One region of the Isoptericola sp. NPDC019693 genome, then DNA from elsewhere that is predicted to be linked to it. Evidence: predicted binding sites of a transcription regulator. Region 1 holds the regulator's gene; each other region holds the start of a gene.
The links. The regulator LexA, encoded in region 1, represses DNA repair genes until DNA is damaged. The targets are predictions, from matches to a motif close to TCGAACANNTGTTCGA.

Region 1 (4,921 bases):
GGGCATCCTCTACGTCGCGCGGCACCTGCCCGCCCCCGGCCGCGAGCCGACGACGGACGCGCAGCTCGACGAGATCGCCGGCCTGATCGAGGCGGCCGGAGGGCGGACCCTCGGGCTGTTCTCGTCGCGGCGGGCGGCGTCGGCCGCCGCGGAGGCGATGCGCGAGCGCCTGGACGTGCCCGTGCTGTGCCAGGGGGACGACCAGCTGCCCACCCTGGTGAAGGCGTTCGCGGACGACCCGGCGACCTGCCTGTTCGGCACGCTCTCGCTGTGGCAGGGCGTGGACGTCCCCGGGCCGAGCTGCCAGCTGGTCCTCGTGGACCGCATCCCGTTCCCGCGCCCGGACGACCCGGTGAAGGCGGCGCGGGCCCGGTCGGTGGAGCAGGCGGGCGGCAACGGGTTCATGCAGGTCTCGGCGACGCACGCCGCGCTGCTCCTGGCCCAGGGGGCCGGCCGGCTCGTGCGCACGGGGGACGACCGCGGCGTCGTGGCCGTCCTCGACCCGCGCCTCGCGACCGCTCGTTACGGGACCTTCCTCACCCGCTCGATGCCGGACTTCTGGCCGACCACGGACGGGGAGCTCGTCCGTGCTGCGCTCCGGCGCCTCGACACCTAGCGTGGGGCCGTGAACGAGACACGCAGGACGACCAAGCTCGCGATCGTCGGCGCGGGCGCCGTGGGTTCCACCCTCGCGTACGCGGCGCTGGCCAGGGGTGCGGCGCGGTCCGTCGCCCTCCTGGACGTCAACCGCGCGAAGGTGGAGGCCGAGGTGCTCGACCTGCGGCACGGGGGCATGTTCATCCCCCAGGCCGAGATCGACGGCTCCGACGACGTCGAGGTCTGCCGGGGCGCCGACATCGTCGCGGTGACGGCCGGGGCCAAGCAGAAGCCCGGCCAGAGCCGCCTCGACCTGGCCGAGGCCACGGTCGGCCTCACCCGGTCCATCCTGCCGGGCCTCCTCGAGGTCGCCCCGGACGCGGTGTTCCTCATGGTGACCAACCCCGTCGACGTGGTCACCTATGCCGCCCAGGAGATCAGCGGACTGCCGCGGGGGCGGGTGTTCGGCAGCGGGACCGTCCTGGACTCGTCGCGTCTGCGCGACGCGCTGGCCCGCCACTGCGGGGTCGCGGTCGGCAACGTGCACGCGAACATCGCCGGTGAGCACGGCGACTCGGAGATCGTGCTGTGGAGCTCCGCCACGATCGCCGGGGTACCCCTGCTCGACTGGCGGCCCTTCCGGGGGCGCCCGCCGCTCGACGAGCCGGCCCGGCAGAGCATCGCGACCGACGTGGTCGAGTCGGCCTACCGCGTCATCGCCGGCAAGGGGGCGACCAACTATGCCGTCGGCCTGGCGGCGACCCGGATCATCGAGGCGGTCCTCAACGACGAGCACCGCGTGATGAACGTGTCCTCACGCCTCGACGACTTCTACGGCATCAGCGACGTCTGCCTGTCGGTGCCGTCGCTCGTCGACCGACGGGGTGTGGCGGAGACGATCGACACACCCCTGTCGGACGAGGAGATCGCCGGGCTGCGGACCTCGGCCGACAGCATGCGGGCCGTGCAGCGCCGGCTGGGCTTCTGACCGTGACGCGACCGCAGCCTGCCGTGCCCCGGGCACGGCAGGCTGCCGACGGGGTCGGCGCGGCTCAGAGGCTGCGCAGCACCGCCACGACCCGACCGAGCACCTGTGCCTCGTCGCCCTGGATGGGGGAGTAGGCCGCGTTCTGCGGCAGCAGCCAGGTGTGCCCGTCGGCCTGCTTGAACGTCTTGACCGTGGCCTCGCCGTCGATCATCGCGGCCACGACCTCGCCGTTCTCCGCCACCGGCTGGCTGCGCACGACGACCCAGTCGCCGTCGCAGATCGCGGCGTCGACCATCGAGTCGCCCGCGACCTTGAGCAGGAAGAGGTCGCCGTCGCCGACGACCTGTCGCGGGAGCGGGAAGACGTCCTCGACGACCTGCTCGGCGAGGATCGGGCCGCCCGCGGCGATGCGCCCGACCAGCGGGACGTAGGACGGCGCCTGCGCCGGCTGCGCGTCGGACGCGGCGACGGAGCCCGCGACGAAGCCGGGCGCGTCGCCGGCGTCCGAGGCGGCACCGTCGGTCGCGGAGGTCTCCGGGTCGACGACCTCGATCGCGCGCGGACGGTTCGGGTCGCGACGCAGGTAGCCCTTGCGCTCGAGCGTGGTGAGCTGGTGCTTGACGGAGGAGGGGCTCGCGAGGCCGACGGCCTCGCCGATCTCCCGCATGGTGGGCGGGTAGCCGCGCGCCTCCACCGAGCTGCGGATGGTCTCGAGGACCCGCCGCTGGCGCGGCGTCAGCCGGTCGGCGGCCGGCGAGAGCTCGCTCACCGAGGCCAGCGCCGTCGAGGAGGACCCCGCCGTCGTGGCCGCGTCCTCGGGGGTCTCGTCCTGGCCGACCCACGACGTCGCCGCCCTCGTGGACGCCGGCGCCTGGTCCCGTCCGCTCGTCATCGCGTTCTCCGTCCTCCAGGGGCGCGGCCCGCGGGCGGGCCGATGAAATCCGACAAACCTTCCATCGCGCTGCCGCCACTCTAGGCCAGTTCGCGCCCGACATCAAACATCTGTTCGATCGGGGCTCGACCGTGTCGCCTCGTCGTGGTACACCTAGTACAGCAGTTCGACGTACAGGTGTTCGACGAACGGATGTTCGACGGACCGGATGCTCGACGGGCCCGCCGCCAGGCGCGGCACCCACGTGGACCGACCGGAGGCAGGACGATGCAGAACGTGCGCAGCACCAGCGACGCTCACGGGTTCCTCGGGCTCGGAGGGCTCCGGCTGACCGGGCGGGGGCGGGTGGTTGTCGCCGCGCTCGTGCTCCTGGTGCTCGTCGGGGCGGGGCTGTTCGGCCAGCGCGCCATGGCCGGGTCCCCGGGGGCCGGCGTCGAGGTGCGGCTCCAGACGGTGGCCCCCGGCGACACGCTCTGGCAGTACGCGCAGCAGGTGCGCGACTCGGGCGAGGACCTGCGGGACGTCGTCGCCCAGCTCCGCGACCTCAACGGCCTGACCACGGCGGAGCTCCAGGCGGGCCAGGTCGTGGTGCTCCCGCTGGACTGACGTGCGCCGGGGCGGCGGAGCCCTGCTTGCGCGGACGGTCGCCCGCCGCTTACCTTGTCGGGCAGCCGGGCGCCGGTCCGGAGCCGAGCGCAGGAGACCAGCGATGCACTGCCCGTTCTGCCGCCACGCGGACTCGCGAGTCGTGGACTCGCGCACCTCCGACGACGGCGCCTCCATCCGACGTCGTCGCCAGTGCCCCGCCTGCCAGCGCCGGTTCACCACCATCGAGACCGCCAGCCTGTCCGTGGCGAAGCGCTCCGGGGTGACCGAGCCCTTCAGCCGGGACAAGGTCGTGGCGGGGGTCCGCAAGGCGTGCCAGGGCCGGCCCGTGAGCTCCGACGACCTGGCCGTGCTCGCCCAGAAGGTCGAGGAGACGCTGCGAGCATCCGGTCGCCCCGAGATCGAGGCGAACGAGGTGGGGCTGGCGATCCTCGGCCCCCTGCGGGAGCTGGACGAGGTCGCCTACCTGAGGTTCGCCAGCGTGTACCAGTCCTTCGAGTCCCTGGAGGACTTCGAGACCGCGATCACCTCCCTGCGCGCGGAGCACGAGGCCCGGGCGGCGGCGTCCGCCTCCGGCCCGGACGACCCCGGCGAGAGCCCGGCGGGCGAGCCCGCGGCAGCGGGACGCGGCACGGCGACGGACTGAGGCCGCCCCGCGCCCGGTCCTCGTGAAATGCCCTGGCGCCCGGGAGGCCGTCGCGGCATCCTGGACGGCACCAGGTGCTGCGCGGTCCGCCGTGCGAGCACGTCCACCCCGACCGACGAGGTGACCGTGATGACGACGGACGACGCCAAGGCTGCGGACGACTCCAGGGCGAGGCCCAGCGAGGACACGAAGGCGCGCTTCAGGGCGGCGCTGGAGAAGAAGAACGCCGCCAGCCACCCGACCGCCGGCAAGGACGGCAACACCGGTCAGGTGCACGGCTCGGAGACCTCCGGGCCCGTGCAGAAGATGTTCCGCCGCAAGTCGGGCTGAGCCGCCCGCGGACGGACGAAGGGCGGCCCCGGGGAGATCCGGGGCCGCCCTTCGCATGTCGCGGCGCCCGCGCCGGTGGCGGGCGTGGTCCCTCAGCCGGCGGCGGGGCCGGGCGGGAACTCGGGCCGCTCGAACGCGTCGCGGATGCGCAGGCGGATCGTCGAGTCCATGGCCTGCAGCTTCGCCGACGCGCCGCGCTGCGTGACGTCGGAGATGTCGGTCACCACGTAGCCGATCTCCCCGCGCGTGGCCAGCATCTGCGCCTCGATGTTCGCGCCGTGGTCGGCGAAGACCTGGTTCACGCGGGCGAGGACGCCGGGCACGTTGCGGTGCAGCAGCATGATGCGGCCCACGCCCGTGTGCGCGAGCTGGAGGTTCGGGAGGTTCACCGACAGCGTCGTCGACCCGGTCGCCACGAAGTCCCGCAGCTTCTTGGACACGAACTCGCCGATCGCCTCCTGCGCCTCCTCCGTCGAGCCGCCGACGTGCGGCGTGAGGATGACGTTCGGCAGCCCGCGCAGGGGTGACGTGAAGTCGTCGCCGCGCTTCTTGGGCTCCGTCGGGAAGACGTCGACGGCGGCGCCGCCGAGGTGGCCGGAGAGGATGTGCTCCCGCAGGGCCTCGACGTCCACGACGAAGCCGCGCGACAGGTTGAGGAAGATCGCGCCGGGCTTCATGCCGGCGAACAGGTCGGCCCCGAAGAGGCCGGCGTTGCCCGGCCGCCCGTCCACGTGGATCGTCACCGCGTCGGCCTCGGCGAGCAGCTCCTCGATCGTCTCGACCCGGTGCGCGTTGCCGAGCGCGAGCTTCTCGGCCGTGTCGTAGAACACGACCCGCATGCCGAGGTTCTCGGCGAGCACCG
Region 2 (4,921 bases), on a different contig from region 1:
CCGCGGGCGCGCCAGCCGGTCTGACACGTGCGGACGGCGGGCCCGGGGTCTCATGTAAGGTGTGCGGGTTGGAGGGGAGTACCCCGCCCACGGTGAGGTCGTCATCACGTCCGGCGCAGACGCCGGACCGGCCTCGTCGGCCCGGACATCAGGCTCGCAGCCGCTCCGGGTGGGGAAGACCTCCGGTGCTCAGTGCTACGTACCGGAGGTTTCCGCATGAACGTGCCCTTGTGGGTCTGGATCGTCACGATCGTCGTCATCCTCGCGATGCTCGCGGTCGACTACGTCGGCCACGTGCGCACCCCCCACGCCCCGACGCTGCGCGAGTCGGCGACCTGGTCGATCGTCTACGTGGCGATCGCCCTCGTCTTCGGCGTCATCGTCTGGATGGTGTGGGGCGGCACCTACGGCGGGGAGTACTTCGCCGGCTACATCACCGAGAAGAGTCTCTCGGTGGACAACCTGTTCGTCTTCGTCCTCATCATGACGAGCTTCCGGGTGCCCCGGGAGTACCAGCAGCGCGTGCTGCTCATCGGGATCACCATGGCGCTCGTGCTGCGCACCGTGTTCATCATGGCCGGCGCGGCGATCATCGCGAACTTCGCCTGGGTGTTCTACCTCTTCGGCGCGTTCCTCATCTGGACGGCGATCGCCCAGGCCCGCTCCGGCACGGAGCACGACGAGGAGTGGAACGAGAACGGGGTCCTGCGGCTGACCCGCCGCATCTTCCCGACCACGGACTCGTACGTCGGCGACCGCATGACCACGAAGATCGACGGCAAGCGCTACATCACGCCGATGCTCATCGTCATGGTCGCCATCGGCAGCGCCGACCTCCTCTTCGCGGTCGACTCGATCCCCGCCATCTTCGGCCTCACCCAGGAGACGTACCTCGTCTTCGCGGCCAACGCCTTCTCGCTGCTCGGTCTGCGCCAGCTGTACTTCCTGGTGGACGGGCTGCTCGACCGCCTCGTCTACCTCAACTACGGGCTCGCCGCGATCCTCGGTTTCATCGGTGTCAAGCTGCTCATCCACGCCCTGCACACCAACGAGCTGCCGTTCATCAACGGCGGCGAGCACGTGGAGCTCATCCCCGAGATCCCGACGTCCCTGTCGCTCGGCTTTATCGTGGTGACCCTGGCGGTCACCACCGTCCTGTCCCTCCTGCGCGACCGGCGCGACAAGCGCGTGCAGGCGGGGGCACTCACCGAGTCCCGTGAAGGAGACGTCGAGGCATGATCCACGAGCTGCCGGCCTGGTTCGAGTGGGCGTCGCTCGCGGCGCTGATCGTCCTGCTCGCGGTCGACCTGGCCATCGTCGGCAGACGGCCCCACGTGCCGAGCATGCGCGAGAGCGGCCTGTGGGTCGGCTTCTACGTGGCCCTGGCGCTGGTGTTCGGGCTGATCGTGCTCGCCGTGGGCGGCTCGGCCCCCGCGGGTGAGTTCTACGCCGGCTGGCTCACCGAGTACTCCCTGAGCGTCGACAACCTGTTCGTCTTCGTCATCATCATGTCGCGCTTCGCGGTGCCGAAGCGGCACCAGCAGATGGTGCTGATGGTCGGCATCATCATCGCGCTGGTGCTGCGTGGCGCGTTCATCCTCGCGGGCGCGGCGATCCTCGAGCAGTTCGTGTGGGTGTTCTACCTCTTCGGGGCGTTCCTCATCTACACGGCCGTGAAGCTGGTCGCGGGCGGTGACGAGGAGGAGGAGTTCAAGGAGAACGTCGCGATCCGTCTGCTGCGCCGCGTCCTGCCGGTGAGCAAGGAGTACGACGGCGCGAAGGTGCGCACGGTGGTCGACGGCAAGAAGCTGTTCACGCCGATGCTCGTGGTGTTCGTCGCGATCGGCTCGACCGACCTGCTGTTCGCGCTCGACTCGATCCCCGCGATCTTCGGGCTGACGAAGGACCCCTTCATCGTCTTCACCGCGAACATCTTCGCCCTCATGGGCCTGCGGCAGCTCTACTTCCTGCTCGGCGGGCTGCTGGAGCGGCTGGTGTACCTGCCGATCGCCCTGGCCGTCATCCTCGGGTTCATCGGCGTCAAGCTCATCCTCGAGGCGCTGCACACCAACACGCTCCCGTTCATCAACGGGGGCGAGCACGTCGCCTGGGCGCCGGAGATCCCGATCTGGCTCTCCCTGACCGTGATCCTCGGCTCGATCGCGATCGCGACCGTCGCGAGCCTGGCGAAGACGCGGCGCACGGCCGCCGTGGCCTCGAAGGAGCCGGCGTCCGACGACACGGTGGGGCCGACCTCCTCGGCAGCGTCCTCGGCGACGTCGCAGCCGCCGGCGCCGGAGGCGCACGACGGGGCTCCGGGGTCCGCTCCCACGTCCGCCGCGTCCGGGCCGGAAGCCCCCGGGCGCTGACGCCTCCGCGGGCCCGGGCGGTGTGCCGCCCGGGCCCGCGCTCGTCGGTACCGTCAGGCGGCGAAGCCGCCGATCACGGGGACGAACTCGCGCGCCGCGCGGTGCGCGACCAGGCCCTCGCGGCGCATGGGGTCGGCCGCGAGGAGCTCGAGCGCCGCGGTCGCGTCGTCGGCCTCGACGACGAGGAGCGCGCCTCCCGGCTCGCCGTCGGGCGTGGCGGGCAGCGGGCCGGAGACCCGCAGCGCGCCGTCCTCGTGCAGGCCGCGGAGGAACTCCCGGTGCTCGGGGCGGACCTCGGCGAGGCGGTCGGGGTCGGTGACGTAGACGTACGTGACGGCGTAGACGGACATGGCCGTATCCAAGCACCCGTCAGCGGCGGGGGACGCGGGCGTCCAGGGTGGCGGCGACGGCCCCCGGGTGTGACCGGTCAGGCACCGGAAAGCGCATAGAACGCCTGTACGAATGTCGGCGCGCCGACGTAGGATGCCCGGGTGAGCAACCGCCTCGTCATCTCCGGCGCCCGCGAGCACAACCTGCGCAACATCGAGCTCGATCTCCCGCGCGACGAGCTGATCGTCTTCACCGGCCTCTCCGGCTCGGGGAAGTCCTCCCTGGCGTTCGACACGATCTTCGCCGAGGGGCAGCGCCGCTACGTGGAGTCGCTCTCCGCGTACGCGCGCCAGTTCCTGGGCCAGATGGACAAGCCCGACGTCGACTTCATCGAGGGCCTCTCGCCCGCCGTGTCGATCGACCAGAAGTCCACCAACCGCAACCCCCGCTCGACCGTCGGCACGATCACCGAGGTCTACGACTACCTGCGCCTGCTGTTCGCACGCGCGGGGACGCAGCACTGCCCCGTGTGCGGGGAGCCGGTGCGCTCGCAGACGCCGCAGCAGATCGTCGACAAGCTCCTCGAGCTCCCGGAGGGCACGCGCTACCAGGTGCTCGCCCCGGTCGTGCGCGGGCGCAAGGGCGAGTACGCCGACCTGTTCGCCGAGCTGCAGACGCAGGGCTTCGCCCGCGCGCGGGTCGACGGCGAGGTGGTGCAGCTGACCAGCCCGCCCACGCTCGAGAAGAAGCTCAAGCACGACATCGAGGTGGTCGTCGACCGTCTCGTGTCGCGCGACGGCGTCCAGCGGCGCCTCACCGACTCCGTGGAGACCGCTCTGCGGCTCGCGGGCGGTCTGGTGATGGTCGAGCTGGTCGACGCCGACATCGACGACCTCGACCGGGTGCGCAAGTTCTCCGAGAAGCGGGCGTGCCCCAACGACCACCCGCTCGCGCTCGACGAGATCGAGCCGCGCACGTTCTCCTTCAACGCGCCGTACGGCGCGTGCCCGGAGTGCACGGGCATCGGCTTCCGGCTCGAGGTCGACCCCGACCTCGTGGTGCCGGACGAGGAGAAGACCCTGCGCGACGGCGCCGTGGTGCCGTGGGCGCTGACGTCGTCCGAGTACTTCGAGCGGGTGCTCTCCGCGCTGGCGGACGAGATGAGCTTCTCCATGGACGTGCCGTGGCGCGCGCTGCCGCAGCGCGCCCGGGACGCGATCCTGTTCGGCCGCAACCACCAGGTGCACGTGCGGTACAAGAACCGGTGGGGCCGCGAGCGGCAGTACTCGACGGGGTTCGAGGGTGCGGTGACTTTCCTGGAGCGCCGGCACCGGGAGACGGAGTCCGACTGGTCGAAGGAGAAGTACGAGGCGTACATGCGGGAGGTGCCGTGCCCGGTGTGCTCCGGGGCGCGCCTCAAGCCCGAGGTGCTCGCGGTCACCGTCGGCGGCAGGTCGATCTGGGACGTGTGCCGGCTGCCGATCGACGAGGCCAAGCACTTCCTCGACGGCCTCGAGCTGGGGGAGCGCGAGCGGGCCATCGCCGCCGAGGTGCTCAAGGAGATCCACGCCCGCCTGGGCTTCCTGGTGGACGTGGGCCTGCACTACCTGTCGCTCGAGCGCCCGGCGGGCACCCTGTCGGGCGGGGAGGCACAGCGCATCCGGCTCGCGACGCAGATCGGCTCCGGGCTGGTCGGCGTGCTGTACGTGCTCGACGAGCCGTCGATCGGGCTGCACCAGCGCGACAACCGTCGCCTCATCGAGACGCTGACCCGCCTGCGGGACCTCGGCAACACGCTGATCGTCGTCGAGCACGACGAGGACACCATCCGGGCCGCGGACTGGATCGTCGACGTCGGTCCCGGGGCCGGCGAGCACGGGGGCCGCGTCGTGCACTCCGGCGACTACGCCGGGCTGCTCGAGGCCGAGGGGTCCATGACCGGTGCCTACCTCTCGGGCCGACGCAGCATCGCGCTCCCGGCGGAGCGCCGCGCGACCGACCCGGCCCGCAAGGTTACGGTCGTCGGCGCCCGCGAGAACAACCTGCGGGGGATCGACGTGTCCTTCCCCCTCGGGGTGCTCACGGCCGTCACCGGGGTCTCGGGGTCGGGCAAGTCGACGCTCGTCAACTCGATCCTGCACACGGTGCTCGCCAACGAGCTCAACGGCGCGCGCCAGGTCGCGGGCCGGCACACCCGGGTCACCGGCGTGGACCAGCTCGAC
Region 3 (4,921 bases), on a different contig from region 1:
GCCCAGTCCCGCACGCGGCGCAGCAGGCGGTTCGCGATGCGGGGGGTGCCGCGCGAGCGGCCGGCGATCTCGTGCGCCGCGGCGTGCTGGATGTCCACGCCCAGCAGCCCCGCGGACCGGGTGATGACCCGCTCGAGCTCGTGGGCGTCGTAGAAGTCGAGGTGGCCCGTGAAGCCGAACCGGTCGCGCAGCGGGGCGGGCAGCAGCCCGGACCGCGTCGTCGCGCCGACGACGGTGAACGGCGGCAGCGCGAGCGGGATGGCGCTCGCCCCCGCGCCCTTGCCCACGACGACGTCGACGCGGAAGTCCTCCATCGCGACGTACAGCAGCTCCTCGGCGGGCCGGGCGAGGCGGTGGATCTCGTCGATGAACAGGACCTCGCCCTCCTCGAGCGAGGAGAGCACCGCCGCCAGGTCGCCCGCGTGCTGGATCGCGGGCCCGCTCGTGACGCGCAACGAGGTGCCGAGCTCGGCGGCGATGATCATCGCCAGCGTCGTCTTGCCGAGGCCCGGCGGGCCGGACAGGAGCACGTGGTCGGGTGCCGCGTCGCGCGCCAGGGCCGCCTGGAGCACGAGGGAGAGCTGGTCCCGCACGACCCGCTGCCCGACGAACTCGTCGAGCTTCTTGGGCCGCAGCGCCGCCTCGGCAGCGCGCTCGACGTCGTCCGCGGAGGACGTGACCAGGCGCTCCCCGCCGTACTCGGGGTCCGCCTCAACCACGGCGTCCGCCCAGGGAGCGCAACGCCGCGCGGAGGGTGGCCGAGACGTCGACGGGGCCGCCGTCCTCGGCGCCCTCGCCGGCCTCGGCGAGCACCCGGTCGACGGTGTCCTGCGCGACCTTCGTCGGCCAGCCCAGGCCGACCAGCGCCTCGACCACCTGCTCGCGAGCCGGGTCCCCCGTCGCGGCGGGGACCGCCGGGGCGGCCTCGTCCGGGCCGCCCGCCGCGGGGGCGCCCAGCTTGCCGCCGAGCTCGAGCACCAGCCGCTGCGCGCTCTTGGGGCCGACGCCGGGCACCCGGCGCAGGGCGGCCAGGTCCTCGGTGGCGACGGCGCGACGCAGCGCGTCGGGCGTGAGCACGGCGAGCATGGCCAGCGCGATGCGGGGGCCGACCCCGGACACGGACTGGGCGGTCTCGAACACCTCCCGCTCGTCCGCCTCGGCGAAGCCGAACACCGTCATCGAGTCCTCGCGGACGACCAGCGTGGTGTGCAGCTGGGCCCGCTCCCCCACCCGGAGGCCGGCGAGCGTGCCGGGGGTGGCGTGCACGAGGTACCCGACGCCGCCGACGTCGAGCACGGCCCGCTCGAGCGTCACGTGCGTGACCGTACCGGTCAGGGAGGCGATCACCGTGGTCCTTCCGTCGAGCTGGCATCCGTCGAGCGCCCGGGCGGCGTCGAACACCCGTACGAGGCGTCACTGTAACAACCGGCACCCACGCCGGGGCGGCGACACACGACGCCGGGGACCCTCCGGGGCGACCTCAGCGCCGGGCGCGGGAGGGCGCCCCGCGGTGGGACCCGGTGCGCGCGGTGCGCTCGGCCGCGGCCCAGGCCCGCTGGGCGGGGGTGAGCTCGTTCCGCTCGCCGCCCTGCAGCGCACCCGACGGCCGCCACAGGTGCGTGACGGCGAGGGCGAGCGCGTCGGCGGCGTCGGCCGGCCGCGGCAGCTCGTCGAGCCCGAGGATTCGCGCGATCATGCGCTGCACCTGCTCCTTGTCCGCGCGGCCGGACCCGGTGACCGCGGCCTTGACCTCGCTGGGCGTGTGCATCGCGACCGGCACGCCGCGCCGGGCCGCCGCGACCATCGCCAGGCCGGCCACCTGCGCCGTGCCCATCACCGTGCCGAGGTTGTTCTGGGCGAACACGCGCTCCACGGCCACCACGTCGGGCACCGTGCGCTCGAGCCACTCGTCCAGCCCCTCGGCGATGCGCAGCAGCCGCAGGTCCACGCTCAGCTCCGGCTCGCTGCGCACGACGCCGACGTCGACCATGCGGGCCCTGCGGCCCGGCAGCGAGTCGACGACGCCGACACCGCACCGGGTCAGCCCCGGGTCCACCCCCAGCACGCGCACGCCGTCACCCTCTCACGCGTCCCGCCGAGGTAGCTCGATCCACGCCGAAACAGTTCGAGCCTCCGCGAGGTAGTGGTCCGGACCACTACCTCGCGGAGGCTCGAACTACCTCGGCGTGAGGTCACTCGTCGTCGAGGGCCGCCATGACCTCGTCGGAGGCGTCGAAGTTCGCGTAGACGTTCTGCACGTCGTCGCTGTCCTCCAGCGCGTCGATGAGGCGCATGATCTTGCGCGCGCCCTCGACGTCGACCTCGACCTCCATGGACGGGTGCCAGATGGAGTCGGCGGAGTCGTACTCGATGCCCGCCTCCTGGATGGCGGTGCGCACGGCCACGAGGTCCGTGGCCTCGGAGAGGACCTCGATGACGTCGCCCTCGTCGCTGACCTCCTCGGCGCCCGCGTCGAGCGCGGCGAGCATGACGTCGTCCTCGGTGACGCCCTCGGCCTTGGGCACCACCACGAGGCCCTTGCGGGAGAACAGGTAGGACACCGAGCCCGGGTCGGCCAGGTTGCCGCCGTTGCGCGAGAACGCGAGGCGCACCTCGGAGGCGGCGCGGTTCTTGTTGTCGGTGAGGCACTCGACGAGGACGGCGATGCCGTTCGCGCCGTAGCCCTCGTACATGATCGTCTGGTAGTCGACCGCGTCGGCGCCCTCGCCGGAGCCGCGCTTGACCGCACGGTCGATGTTGTCGTTCGGGACCGACGACTTCTTCGCCTTCTGGATGGCGTCGAACAGCGTCGGGTTGCCGGCAGGGTCGCCGCCGCCCGTGCGCGCGGCGACCTCGATGTTCTTGATCAGCTTCGCGAAAAGCTTGCCGCGCTTGGCGTCGATCGCCGCCTTCTTGTGCTTGGTCGTGGCCCACTTGGAGTGACCTGACATGCGCTCCCTAACTCCTTCGCGATGCTTGGACGAGCCGGACGAACAGCCCGTGCACGCGCGCGTCCCCCGTGATCTCCGGGTGGAACGCGGTGGCGAGCAGCCGTCCCTGACGTGCTGCGACGATCTTACCGGCGGCGGGCCCCACCGTGGAGCCGTCCGCCCAGCGGTCCGGGATGCGGGCGAGCACCTCGACGTCCGGGCCTGCCTCCTCGACCCAGGGCGCGCGGATGAACGCGGTACGCACGGGGCGGCCGCCGGCGACGTCCGAGACGCCCGCGACCTGCAGGTCCGCCTCGAACGAGTCGACCTGCCGCCCGAACGCGTTGCGCCGCACGAGGACGTCCATCCCGCCCAGCGTGCGCTGGTCGGCGGTGCCGCCCTCGATGCGGTCGGCGAGCAGGATCATGCCCGCGCACGAGCCGAACACGGGCAGTCCCTCGCCGATCAGTCGCCGCAGCGGGTCGGCGAGCTCGAACAGCCGCAGCAGCTTGTCGATGGTGGTCGACTCGCCCCCGGGCAGCACGAGCCCGTCGACGGCGTCCAGCTCGGCGGGGCGGCGCACGCTCACCGCGCGGGCGCCGGCCTGCTCGAGGGCGGCGGTGTGCTCGCGCACGTCGCCCTGGAGGGCGAGGACGCCGATCGTCGTGGTCACCGGGGCAGTGTAGGTGGCCCGCGCGGCCCGGCACCCCTCCGTTCAGGTGCAGGTGCCCAGCACGCCCGCGGTGATCGAGTACCGGCGCGTGTTCGACCACGCGGAGGTCCAGGTGACGCTCGTGAACACGCGGTCCGCGCGGACCCGCGCCGTCCCGTTGGTCACCGCCCCGGTCACCGCGTGGGTGGTCGTCCCCGCGGCCACCTGTGTCAGCGTGTTCCCGCCCGGCCCGGAGCCGAACGTGTAGCGCGTGGCCCCGGAGGCGGCGGTCCAGTTGAACGTCACCGACGCGATGCCGAGCAGGCCGCACGTCAGGTTCGTCGGGGCCGGCACGGTGGCGGCGCCCACGGCCCCGCTGGTCACCGTGCCCGTGTCGTTCCACGACGTGCCCGGGATCGTCGCCGCGAGCGCCACGGACACGCCGCCGCTCTGGCCCTGGGTGGTGGAGGGGGCCGTGGTCGACACCGCCACCGCCACGCACAGCGACGCCGTGCCGCCCGCGGGGACGGTCGCGGTGCCGCCGTTCCCCGCGCCGCAGCCGGTCCCCGTGTCCGCCGCGCCGAACGACGCGCTGGTCGTGAACGCCGTGCCGAGCGTCCCGGTCCGGGACGTCGTCGCGGTCACCGTGGCCGGCCGCGAGCCGCCGTTGCGCACCGTGACGAGCTCGGAGGCGCCGGAGCCCGGCACCGCCGCCGTGAGGGTGAGGGCCGGCAGGCTCACCGTGCCGCCGCGACCGACGAGGCCGTTGCCGAGGCCCGCGACCTGCACGTCCACCGTCGCGGCCGCGAGGCGGTTCGTCGGGGCCGTCGCGGTGCCGGTCGCGCGCCACCAGGCCCACGCCGCCCCGCTGCCGGCGAGCACCACGGCCATCGCCGTCACCACCAGCACGGCGACCCGGCGCACCCCGGTCGCCCGCCGGGCACGACCCCGGGCGGCGTGCTGCGCCCGCTCACCCACGACCCGGACCTCCCCGGCGACCGACCGCCCGTAGCGCCGCGCCCGCCGCGACGGCCCCCGCCGCGGCGAGCAGCACGACCACGGCGGCGCCGCCCGTGCGGGCGAGGCCGCCCTCGGCGAGCGGACGGGCCCCCGCGAGCGCCGCGGCGCGCTCGTCCTCGCCCTCGCCCTCGCCCTCGCCGGCCAGGGTCACCACCACGTCGAGGGGAGCCGTGGCGCCCTCGACCTCGTCGCCCGCCGTCGCCGCGAGGGTCACCTCCAGCGCGACGGGAAGCACCTCCGACTCGGCGACACGCACCGGTACCGGCCCCTCGGCCGCCGACCAGGGCGCGTCCGCCGCGCGGACGCGCACGTCGAGGGC

Region 2: the regulator LexA is predicted to act here: its motif matches at 2,816-2,831, upstream of uvrA (excinuclease ABC subunit UvrA).
Region 3: the regulator LexA is predicted to act here: its motif matches at 1,394-1,409, upstream of ruvA (Holliday junction branch migration protein RuvA).

What each region holds. Positions count from the first base shown of each region.
Region 1 covers NZ_JBIRXP010000005.1:94,186-99,106, reverse strand. The annotation lists gene ACH436_RS15605 (ATP-dependent DNA helicase) at 1-616, shown strand, start outside; gene ACH436_RS15600 (L-lactate dehydrogenase) at 626-1,585, shown strand; gene lexA (transcriptional repressor LexA) at 1,650-2,477, opposite strand; gene ACH436_RS15590 (LysM peptidoglycan-binding domain-containing protein) at 2,754-3,083, shown strand; gene nrdR (transcriptional regulator NrdR) at 3,187-3,729, shown strand; gene ACH436_RS15580 (DUF5302 domain-containing protein) at 3,859-4,059, shown strand; gene serA (phosphoglycerate dehydrogenase) at 4,152-4,921, opposite strand, start outside.
Region 2 covers NZ_JBIRXP010000001.1:931,567-936,487, reverse strand. The annotation lists gene ACH436_RS04450 (TerC family protein) at 217-1,239, shown strand; gene ACH436_RS04445 (TerC family protein) at 1,236-2,369, shown strand; gene ACH436_RS04440 (YciI family protein) at 2,423-2,719, opposite strand; gene uvrA (excinuclease ABC subunit UvrA) at 2,861-4,921, shown strand, end outside.
Region 3 covers NZ_JBIRXP010000001.1:694,383-699,303, reverse strand. The annotation lists gene ruvB (Holliday junction branch migration DNA helicase RuvB) at 1-719, opposite strand, end outside; gene ruvA (Holliday junction branch migration protein RuvA) at 712-1,347, opposite strand; gene ruvC (crossover junction endodeoxyribonuclease RuvC) at 1,481-2,071, opposite strand; gene ACH436_RS03290 (YebC/PmpR family DNA-binding transcriptional regulator) at 2,193-2,951, opposite strand; gene pdxT (pyridoxal 5'-phosphate synthase glutaminase subunit PdxT) at 2,959-3,603, opposite strand; gene ACH436_RS03280 (hypothetical protein) at 3,646-4,560, opposite strand; gene ACH436_RS03275 (hypothetical protein) at 4,553-4,921, opposite strand, start outside.